Regions from separate parts of the Brevibacillus sp. LEMMJ03 genome, predicted to be linked through region 2. Evidence: riboswitches for the same ligand, from Rfam matches in the RefSeq annotation. Region 2 holds a riboswitch; the other holds the start of a gene.
The links. Region 2 has a riboswitch for lysine ahead of dapD (2,3,4,5-tetrahydropyridine-2,6-dicarboxylate N-acetyltransferase). Riboswitches for the same ligand answer to the same signal wherever they lie in the genome.
Positions count from the first base shown of each region.

Region 1: linked by a shared signal. The riboswitch ahead of FOI68_RS02820 (aspartate kinase) and the one ahead of dapD (2,3,4,5-tetrahydropyridine-2,6-dicarboxylate N-acetyltransferase) in region 2 are both predicted to bind lysine.

Region 1 covers NZ_VKJN01000002.1:39,126-43,885, forward strand. Annotated here, with positions in the region: gene FOI68_RS02815 (DUF2507 domain-containing protein) at 266-712, shown strand; gene FOI68_RS02820 (aspartate kinase) at 887-2,128, opposite strand; lysine riboswitch at 2,363-2,549, opposite strand; gene uvrC (excinuclease ABC subunit UvrC) at 2,631-4,412, opposite strand; gene trxA (thioredoxin) at 4,617-4,760, opposite strand, start outside.
Region 2 covers NZ_VKJN01000011.1:83,648-88,407, forward strand. Annotated here, with positions in the region: gene FOI68_RS15040 (EcsC family protein) at 1-264, shown strand, start outside; gene FOI68_RS15045 (GNAT family N-acetyltransferase) at 341-886, opposite strand; gene FOI68_RS15050 (flavodoxin) at 1,016-1,459, opposite strand; lysine riboswitch at 1,612-1,797, shown strand; gene dapD (2,3,4,5-tetrahydropyridine-2,6-dicarboxylate N-acetyltransferase) at 1,890-2,600, shown strand; gene FOI68_RS15060 (aspartate aminotransferase family protein) at 2,617-3,834, shown strand; gene FOI68_RS15065 (N-acetyldiaminopimelate deacetylase) at 3,839-4,760, shown strand, end outside.

The DNA.
Region 1 (4,760 bases), on a different contig from region 2:
AAAAAAGTTGGGCAAAACGTTGAACCACAACCAATTGTACTCCTGTCTCCTAGGAGCGTCAAGACAGTGAATAGACTAATTCCATTGTTGGATTACACGTATCAATCGTCCGATTTTTCTATGAATCTGTCATAGACGCGGCCGCTCTCTCATAGTCTGGTACCAAACAGGTTGACCAATCGGCTGCAAAAGACCGGCGTCCGCAGGAGGGTCCGACAGCGGACAAGCCATCGCGCGGCCTGCAGCCGGGAAGGAGGATCGCGAAATGAAAGAACCGGATCAACTGGGAGCCCTGCTGCCTTCCCGCGTCATCGCCGATATCGAGCGCATCCACATGCCCTATCTTGGCTATCACTTGCTGCGGGAGCACCTCACCCGCACGCTGCTGGGCGAAAGCGAACCGCCCATTCTCCACTGGCTGGGAAAGGAAATGGGGCGGCAGATTCCCATCCGCTCCGCCAACGGCCTGGTGTTTCCCTTTATCCGCCTGGGGCTGGGCAAACTGGACCTGCTGGAAGACGGGGAGCGGCAGCTTCGTTATCGCCTGACCCATACCATCTATCGCTACATGTCGCCCGAACGGATCAACCGTTCCCTCTCCCTGGAGTGCGGCATCATCGCCGGCGCTGTCGGCCGCTGGAAGGAGCAGGAGACGGAAGCCCGGATGGAGGCGGAGGAGACGGGCAGCGTCCTGATCACGGTCCGCTGGTAAGGCCTTGCCGGGACGGGTACGGGCCGGACGGACAAAATTCGGATGGAGAGGCACCGTATCGCCGCCGCAAAAAGTTCCCCCGTAAAAAATCCTCCTGTAAAAAATCCCCCTTTTTCCGCGGCGAAAAAAAGGGGGGAGGCAGCATGTGGCGTCGCTATTGGTTTGTCAGCCGGGTTACACCCCGTGCACGACCGCTGTTTCCGCCACGTCGAGGCCGTATGCGGTGTGCAGGCTGCGCACGGCCCGCTCGGTGTGTTCCGCCGGGATGACGCAGGACACCTTGATGTCGGACGTGGAGACCATTTTGATCGTGATCTCCTGCTCGGCCAGCACGCGGAACATCTCGGCGGCCACGCCCGGATTGTGTACCATGCCGGCTCCGACAATCGAGACCTTGGACAGGCCCTCTTCGTACTCCACTTTTTCAAAGCCGAGCTGATCCCGGTGGGCGTTCAGCGTGTCGAGCGTCTTTTTCAGGTCGCTCCCCGCCACCGTGAAGGAAATGTTGGTCACGGCCGCGTCGTACGAGCTTTGGATGATGATGTCCACGTTCACCTGGTGATCCGCCAGCGTGTTGAACAGACGGGACAGCGTGCCCACGCGCGCGGGCATTCCCACAACCGTCACCTTTGCGACGTCTTCGTCGTGGGCGACGCCGCTTACTACTCTTCCTGTTTCCATATGCGCAACCTCCTCTACGTACGTGCCTTCTTCTGTCGTAAAGCTGGAGCGGACGACCAGCCGGACCTTGTGGGTCTTGGCCGCCTCCACCGAGCGCGGATGCAGCACGCCCGCCCCCAGGTTGGCCAGTTCCAGCATCTCGTCATAGGAAATGCTGTCCAGCTTGCTCGCCGTCGGAACCACACGCGGGTCGGCGGTGTAGACGCCGGCCACGTCTGTGAAAATTTCGCATTTGTCCGCGTTGAGGCTGGCTGCCAGCGCCACCGCGGACGTGTCCGAACCGCCGCGGCCCAGCGTGGTGATCTCGCCCGCTTCGCTGACTCCCTGGAATCCAGCCACGATGACGACCCGGCCGCGCGCCAGCTCCTTCCGAATCCGTTCCGTCTCGATATGGGTGATCCGCGCCTTGCCGTGGATCGATTCGGTCGTCACTCCCGCCTGCCAGCCCGTCAGGGAAATGGCGTCATACCCTTTTTGGTGCAGCGCCATCGCCAAAAGCGCAATCGACACCTGCTCGCCTGTCGCCAGCAGCATGTCCATCTCCCGCTCCGACGGGTAGGGGGAAATCTGTTTGGCCATGTCCACCAGCACGTCCGTGGACTTGCCCATCGCCGACACGACGACGACCATGTCGTGTCCCGCTTCCTTATATTGTATAATCCGGTCCGCTACTTTCATAATCCGTTCGATGGTACCTACGGAGGTGCCTCCGTATTTATGCACGATCAACCCCATGCGGCTTCTCTCCCTTTTCCTATTCAACATGATTTCTCGTTTGATTCTTCTCTGTCAGGCCATCTTCGTTCCATTTCCTGTTGGAACATGCCGTTTTTCTCACTCTTGCAAAAAAGGCAGCGACGAGGATACACCTGTCACTGCCTGCCAGTTCGACATACCGGTTCCTCCTTCCCTTGACCACGTGAACAGTTGAGCATGACGGAACACACCCTGTTCCATCCTCAACCGACATCGTGAGATAGCTCTCCATCCGGCAACGGGTGATTGCGCGGATGACAGTCCTGCGCTTGTTCAACGCAGGCCCAGCACGGAGGAAGCGGGCCTTTCTCCGTACTTCGGCGAATTCCCCTTTCCCGTACCCGTCACAGATGCCCGATCTCAGGGAGGTACTCATGGTTTTCGCGCCTCTACCTCACTCCAAACGGGAAGTGAGGCTTGTTATGCTGTTTGTATGGGATTATACCATGAAGCCGCCTCGGGTTCAACGACCTTTTTGGCGTTACGTTTCCATCTGCCGAAGATGGCGGATAATCTCGCGGGCCAGCTTGTCGCCGATACCGATCTGCCGGAAGTCCTCCACCGTCGCTTCTCGCATCTTTTTCAGCGAGCCAAAATGCTGGAACAACAGCTTGCGCCGCTTTTCGCCGACACCGGGAATCTCGTCCAGCCGGGACGAGAGCATCGTCCTGCTGCGCGCCTGCCGGTGAAACGTGATGGCAAAGCGGTGCACCTCGTCCTGGATCCGCTGCAGCAGGTAAAACTCGTAGCTGTCCCGGCGAAGCTCCACCGGTTCCGGCGGATCGCCGTAGAGCAGTTGGGCCGTCCGGTGCTTTTCGTCCTTGGCCAGGCCGCAGACGGGGATGTAGAGCCCCAGCTCGTTTTCCAGCACGTCCATCGCCGCGCTGATCTGCCCTTTGCCGCCGTCGATGACGATCAGGTCGGGCAGCGGCTGGTTTTCCTTCAGCAGGCGGGTGTAGCGGCGGCGGATCACTTCCCGCATCGCCCCGTAGTCGTCCGGCCCCTCGACGCTTTTGATCTTGAATTTGCGGTACTCTTTCTTGTCCGGCCGGCCGTCGGTAAAGACGACCATCGCGGACACCGGTTCCGTGCCCTGAATGTTGGAGTTGTCAAACGCCTCGATGCGGTGCGGCGTGCCAATTCCGAGCACGTGCCCCAGATTGTGCACCGCCTGGATCGTCCGTGCATCGTCCTTGGACATCAGCGCAAATTTTTCCTGCAGGGCAATCCGCGCGTTTTCGGAGGCCATCTGCACCAGTTCCCGCTTTTTGCCCCGCTTGGGCGCGTACACCTTGACGCCCAGCCACTCCGCCAACAGCTCCGGCTCGCTCTGCTCCGGCAGCAAAATTTCCTTGGGCAGTGCGTTCTGCTTGTCGTAGTAAAACTGGGTGACGTAGGACATAAAGTCCTCCGCCTCGTCGCCGTAGTACGGAAACGACGTCGTCTCCCGCTCGATCATCTTCCCCTGCCGCATGTAGAAAATCTGGACGCACATCCAGCCCTTGTCGACGGCAAAGCCGATGATGTCACGGTCCACCGTGTCGGTAAAGGTCACCTTCTGCTTCTCCATCACGGCTTCGATGCTGCGGATCTGGTCGCGAAGCTCCTTGGCCCGCTCAAACTCCATGTTTTCCGCCGCCTGCAGCATCTTTTCCGTCAGCTCCCGCTTCACCTCCTCGTGGCCGCCGTCGAGAAAGCGGCAGATCTCTTCCACCAGCCGCTGGTTCTCTTCCGCGGGCACCTCATGGACGCAGGGAGCCAGGCACTGCCCCAGATGGTAGTACAGACAGACCTGCTTCGGCAGCGTTTTGCACTTGCGCAGCGGGTAGAGGCGGTCCAGCAGCTTCTTTACCTCGGATGCCGCCCCCGCGTTGGCGTAGGGACCAAAATAACGCGCCTTGTCCTTGACCACCTTGCGGGTGATTTCCAGGCGCGGATGTTTTTCGTTGGTGATCTTGATGTACGGATAGGTTTTGTCGTCCTTCAGCATCACGTTGTAGCGCGGATTGTGCTGCTTGATCAGGTTGCACTCCAAAATCAGCGCTTCGATCGCCGAGGAGACGACGATGTATTCAAAGTCGGCAATTTCGCTGACCAACAACTGCGTCTTGCCGTCGTGACTGCCCGTAAAGTAGGAACGGACGCGGTTCTTCAGCACCTTTGCCTTGCCCACGTAGATGATGTCTCCGTCCTTGTTTTTCATCAGGTAGCAGCCCGGCTTCTCCGGCAGGACGGCCAGCTTGTCTTTCAAGGAGCTGTTCACGGCTGCCCCCTCCTTTCTTCATGTCCGGCCCATCGGCCCTTCCCGCACGGGCGGGAATGTACGTTCCGTCCCCATGTTACCACGTTTTTCGGCGAAACACGACTGTTTCTCGCTGGCACAAAAAAATCAGCATCCGCGCAGTGCGAATGCTGATGACGGACCCTGCCCGGCTTAAGCGGCCAGGCAGGTGTTGATCCGTTTTCCTTACAGGTGTTTGCCCAGCGTGCCCATCAGCGCTTCCTTCGGTTGGAAGCCGATTACCTTGTCGACCGGCTGACCGTCTTTAAACACGATCAGCGTCGGGATGGACATCACGCCGAAGCGGCCGGCGGATTCCGGATTCTCGTC
Region 2 (4,760 bases):
ATCCTGGAGGAGCTTTCCCGCTTTGACGAGCCCGAAAGACAGCGGGATGTCATCGCCCAACTGCAGGGCTGGCGGGAAGTGGTGGTGACGTACACGGAAAACTTCGGCTGGAAAAAGCTGTTTCAGATGGTGCCGGTGGCGGGCATGCTGTTTGGCGCTTACCTGAACCGCTCCACCGTGCAGGATGTGGCGGAAACGGGCCGGATGCTGTACCGCAAGCGGCGGATTCTGGAGCGGCTGCGGCAGGAGGAAGCCGGAGCCTGACGGGCAGGATGTCCCGCGCACTCCGGCTTTCCCCGCTGCCTGAGCAGCACAGGACAGGCCGCGTGATTTCGGCTATTTAAGTCCACTCCTCGCGCGTGATCGCGAAGATCAGGTGGTCTTCCCAAACGCCGTTGATCTGCAGATACCGAAGCGACAGCCCTTCCCGGCGGAAACCGGTCTTTTCCAGCACGCGGATGGAGGCCCCGTTGCGGGGCATGACCGCCGCCTGTACGCGGTGCAGCCCGGCTTCCGCGAACGCGAATCGCAGCGCCTGCCGGACGGCCTGCGTCATGCAGCCGCGGCCGCTAAGGGACTGGTCGAGATAATAGCCCATGGTGGCGTTTTGCCAGGCGCCCCGGACGACGTTGGAAAGGTTGACGCGGCCGATCAGCTCGTCGTTCTCCCGCAGAAAAACGCCAAAGGCGTAGGCGGTTCCCGCCGCGAAGTCGCGCTCGGCGGCCGCCAACTGCTCCCGCTGTCCCTCCAGGGTGAGAAACGACGCGGGGCGGATCGGTTCAAACGGTTGAAAAAACGCCTGATTGCGGACGCGCAGCGCCAACATGGCCGGCGCGTCTTCCGCCGTCAGGGGGCGGATGTACACGCTTTGTGCCAGCGAAGACATGGAGCGGTCCTCCTTTTCTCCGGACGGAATCTGGGGACCGTCAGTGTACCACGTTTGCGGCCGCCTGAAAAGACGGTCCCGGCAGATTGCGCCAGGACCGTATGGATGCGGGCGCGCACCGCTGCTCCGCTACGCCAGCGACTGCGCGAACGAACGGCCGAATTCCCGGCAGGTTTCCTTCTCCTGGACGGACGGGGACAGTTCCACCTTCAACCCGTTCAACGGGACGTCCGCGCCCAGCGAGGTCACTTTTTCCAGCAGAATGTCGACAGCGGCTCCCACTTTTTCGTAGCCGGAGTCGCAAGAGCCGAATACAGCCGCTTTTTTGCCCCGCAGGTCAAGCCCTTCCATCTCTTCGTAAAAATCCAGAAACTCGTCCGGCAGCTCCCCGTCTCCCCACGTGTAGGCGCCCAGCACGATGCCGTCATAGTCGGCCAATTCGGAAGCGGAGCAGTCCACCACTTCCTTGACCTCCGGTTCGATTCCCGCCGACCGAATGCCTTCGACGATCGCATCGGCCATCTCCCGGGTGTTTCCTGTCATGCTTGCATAGACCAGTATGATCGTTTTCATAAGCCCTCCAAACAGATAATGGTTATCATTTTCAACTACAAGATAATGAAAATGATTATCGTTGTCAACAATTATCTGTTTCCCCTCTTTTCCATTCAGAGGTTGCCACCCGGGGAGGATTTTGATAGAGTAAAAGGAAATTCCATAACGTATCTACAAATAGAGGTGCGCTGCGGAAGAGTACGTCTTGCCGAAAAACGCGGGGGGCGTGGGAAGACGGAAAGGCCAAGGCGCCGAAGTTCTGGCCGTACCCCTCGGACGGCGAGGGCTGGGGTTCCCGTGAACAACGGTCGCCCTGTCATGAAAGGCACGGCCTTTCGTGGAGCGCTATTTACGGTTTGCTTTCAGGTATCAAAAAGCAATGAGGATAGCGTCTGCACTCATTGCTTTTTCTACATTTCCACATACAGTGTCATGGAGGAGATTCACAGTGAACATGATGGATGCGCATGAAATTATCTCGTTTATCCAAAAAAGCGAAAAGAAAACGCCGGTGAAGGTATACCTGAAAGGAGACCTGGACGGCATCGATTTCGGCGCAAACGCCAAAACGTTTATCAGCAACGGCACAGGCGTGGTCTTCGGCGAATGGAAGGAGATCGAGCCGGTGCTGGAGCAGCATAAGGACAAAATCGCCGATTACGTGGTGGAAAGCGACCGCCGCAACTCCGCCATCCCGCTTCTGGACACGAAAGGCATCCAGGCGCGCATCGAGCCGGGCGCGATCATCCGCGACCAGGTGAGCATCGGCAACAACGCCGTGATCATGATGGGGGCGGTGATCAACATCGGCGCCGTCATCGGCGAAGGCACGATGATCGACATGAACGTGGTCGTCGGCGGACGCGGCACCATCGGGAAAAACTGCCACATCGGCGCCGGTGCGGTGATCGCGGGCGTAATCGAACCGCCGTCCGCGCAGCCTGTCGTGATTGAAGACGACGTGGTGGTCGGCGCCAATGCGGTGATTCTGGAAGGCGTTCGCGTCGGCAAAGGTTCCGTCGTGGCCGCCGGCGCGGTCGTCATCGAGGACGTTCCGCCGAACGTGGTCGTGGCCGGCACTCCGGCGCGCATCATTAAACAGATTGACGAAAAAACACGCTCCAAGACGGAGATCAAGCAGGAGCTGCGGCAGCTGTAGGAGCGTGAGTGAGAAGATGGCTACGGACTGGCGTTCGCTCGACGAACAGTACATTGTCTCGACGTACAAACGGCTGCCGATCGCAATTGCCAAAGGAGAGGGCAATTACCTGTACGACACCGACGGCCGGGTGTATCTGGACCTGTTTACCGGATTGGCCGTCAACGTGCTGGGCCACTCCCATCCGCGGATTGTCCAGGCGCTCCGGGAGCAGGGCGAGCGGTTTCTGCACATCTCCAACGTCTTTCTCAACCCGCCGGCGATCCGGCTGGCGCAGCGGCTGATCGACAACACCATCCCCGGCAAGGTCTTTTTCTCCAACTCCGGGGCGGAGGCGACGGAAGCGGCGATCAAGCTGATCCACAAATGGACGAAAGCGGAGGGGGCCGGCCGGACGGGGATCGCCGTCCTGCGCAACAGCTTCCATGGGCGCACGCTGGGGGCGGTGCGGCTGACGCGGCAGCCCCACGTCTATCAGGATTTTCCCCAGCCCGACTTTCCCGTCTACGAGCTGGATGCGGAAGACGCGGAACAGCTTCGCGCGGTCTGCCGGAACGAGAAGCCGGCGGCCCTCCTGATGGAGCCGGTGCTCGGCTCCGGCGGCGTGGTGCCGCTCTCCGAAGCGTATTTGCGGGAAGCGGAGGCGATCTGCCGGGAAGAGGGCGTGCTGTTTGCCATGGATGAAATCCAGACCGGCATGGGCCGTACGGGCCGTCTGTTTGCCTATCAGCACGCAGGGGTGACGCCCGATTTGATCCTGTTTGCCAAAGGAGTGGGCGGCGGCCTGCCGCTCGGTGGGGTGATCGCCGGCCAACGGCTGATGAATCTGTTCAAGCCGGGGGATCACGGCACGACCTTTGCGCCCTCGCCGCTCTCCGCCGCGCTGGGCAACGCGGTGCTGGACGAATTGCTCGACCCGGCCTTCCGCGCCCATGTGAGCGACGTGATCGGCTACCTGTGGGGACGTCTGGAAGAGCTGAGACAGCGCCTGCCGGAGCAGCTTCAGGCGCTGCGCGGCAAAGGCATGATGGTGGGCATTCCGCTGCACGCGACGCCCGAAGAAGCGGCCCGGCTGCAGCAAAACCTGCTGGCCGAGGGCATCCTCGTCGACGTGACGCAAAAGACGATCGTCCGCCTGCTGCCTCCGCTCACCTTGACGCGGGCGGATGTGGACCGGTTTGTGGATGTGTTTGCCCGCCAACTGACGGCGCTCGGCACCGGAAAGGAAGTGTAGAGGGATGACCGATTCCCCGTTTGTGCGGATTCGCCGCGACCTGCATCAAATTCCCGAACCCGGTTTTGCGGAGTACAAAACGCAGCGCTATCTGCTGGACTATCTGGAGCGGCTGCCGCAAGAGCGCCTGCAGATCAAGACCTGGCGCACCGGCATCCTCGTCAGGGTTAACGGGCTTCATCCCAAGCGGACGATTGCCTGGCGGGCGGACATGGACGGTCTGCCGATTCGGGAGGAGACGACCTATCCGTTCCGCTCCACGCACGAGGGGTACATGCACGCCTGCGGCCACGACATGCACATGGCGATCGGGCTGGGCATTCTGACCCATTTTGTTCACCATCCCGTCGATGACGATCTGCTCTTCGTGTTCCAGCCGGCCGAAGAAGGACCGGGCGGCGCCAAGCCGATGATGGAGAGCGAGGCGTTTGCCGAGTGGCGGCCCGACTGCATCTTTGCCCTGCACATCGCGCCGGAGTACCCGGTGGGGCACATCGCCACCAAGCCGGGCATCCTGTTTGCCAACACCTCGGAGCTGATGATCGAGCTGACCGGCAAAGGGGGGCACGCGGCCTTTCCCCACAAGGCAAACGACATGGTGGTGGCGGCCAGCCATCTGGTGACGCAGCTTCAGTCGATCGTGGCCCGCAACATCGACCCGCTCGATGCGGCCGTCGTGACGGTGGGCAAAATCGAAGGGGGCACCAAGCAGAACATCATCGCGGAAACGGCGCGGCTGGAGGGGACGATCCGGACGCTGTCGCTGGAGTCGATGGCCCGGGTGAAAAGCCGCATCGAGGCGCTGGTCAAAGGCGTCGAAGCGGGATTCGAGTGCACGGCCACCATCGATTACGGCTGCGGGTACTGCCAGGTGTACAACCATGAGGCGCTGACCGAGCGGTTCATGGAATGGGTGGGCACCCAGC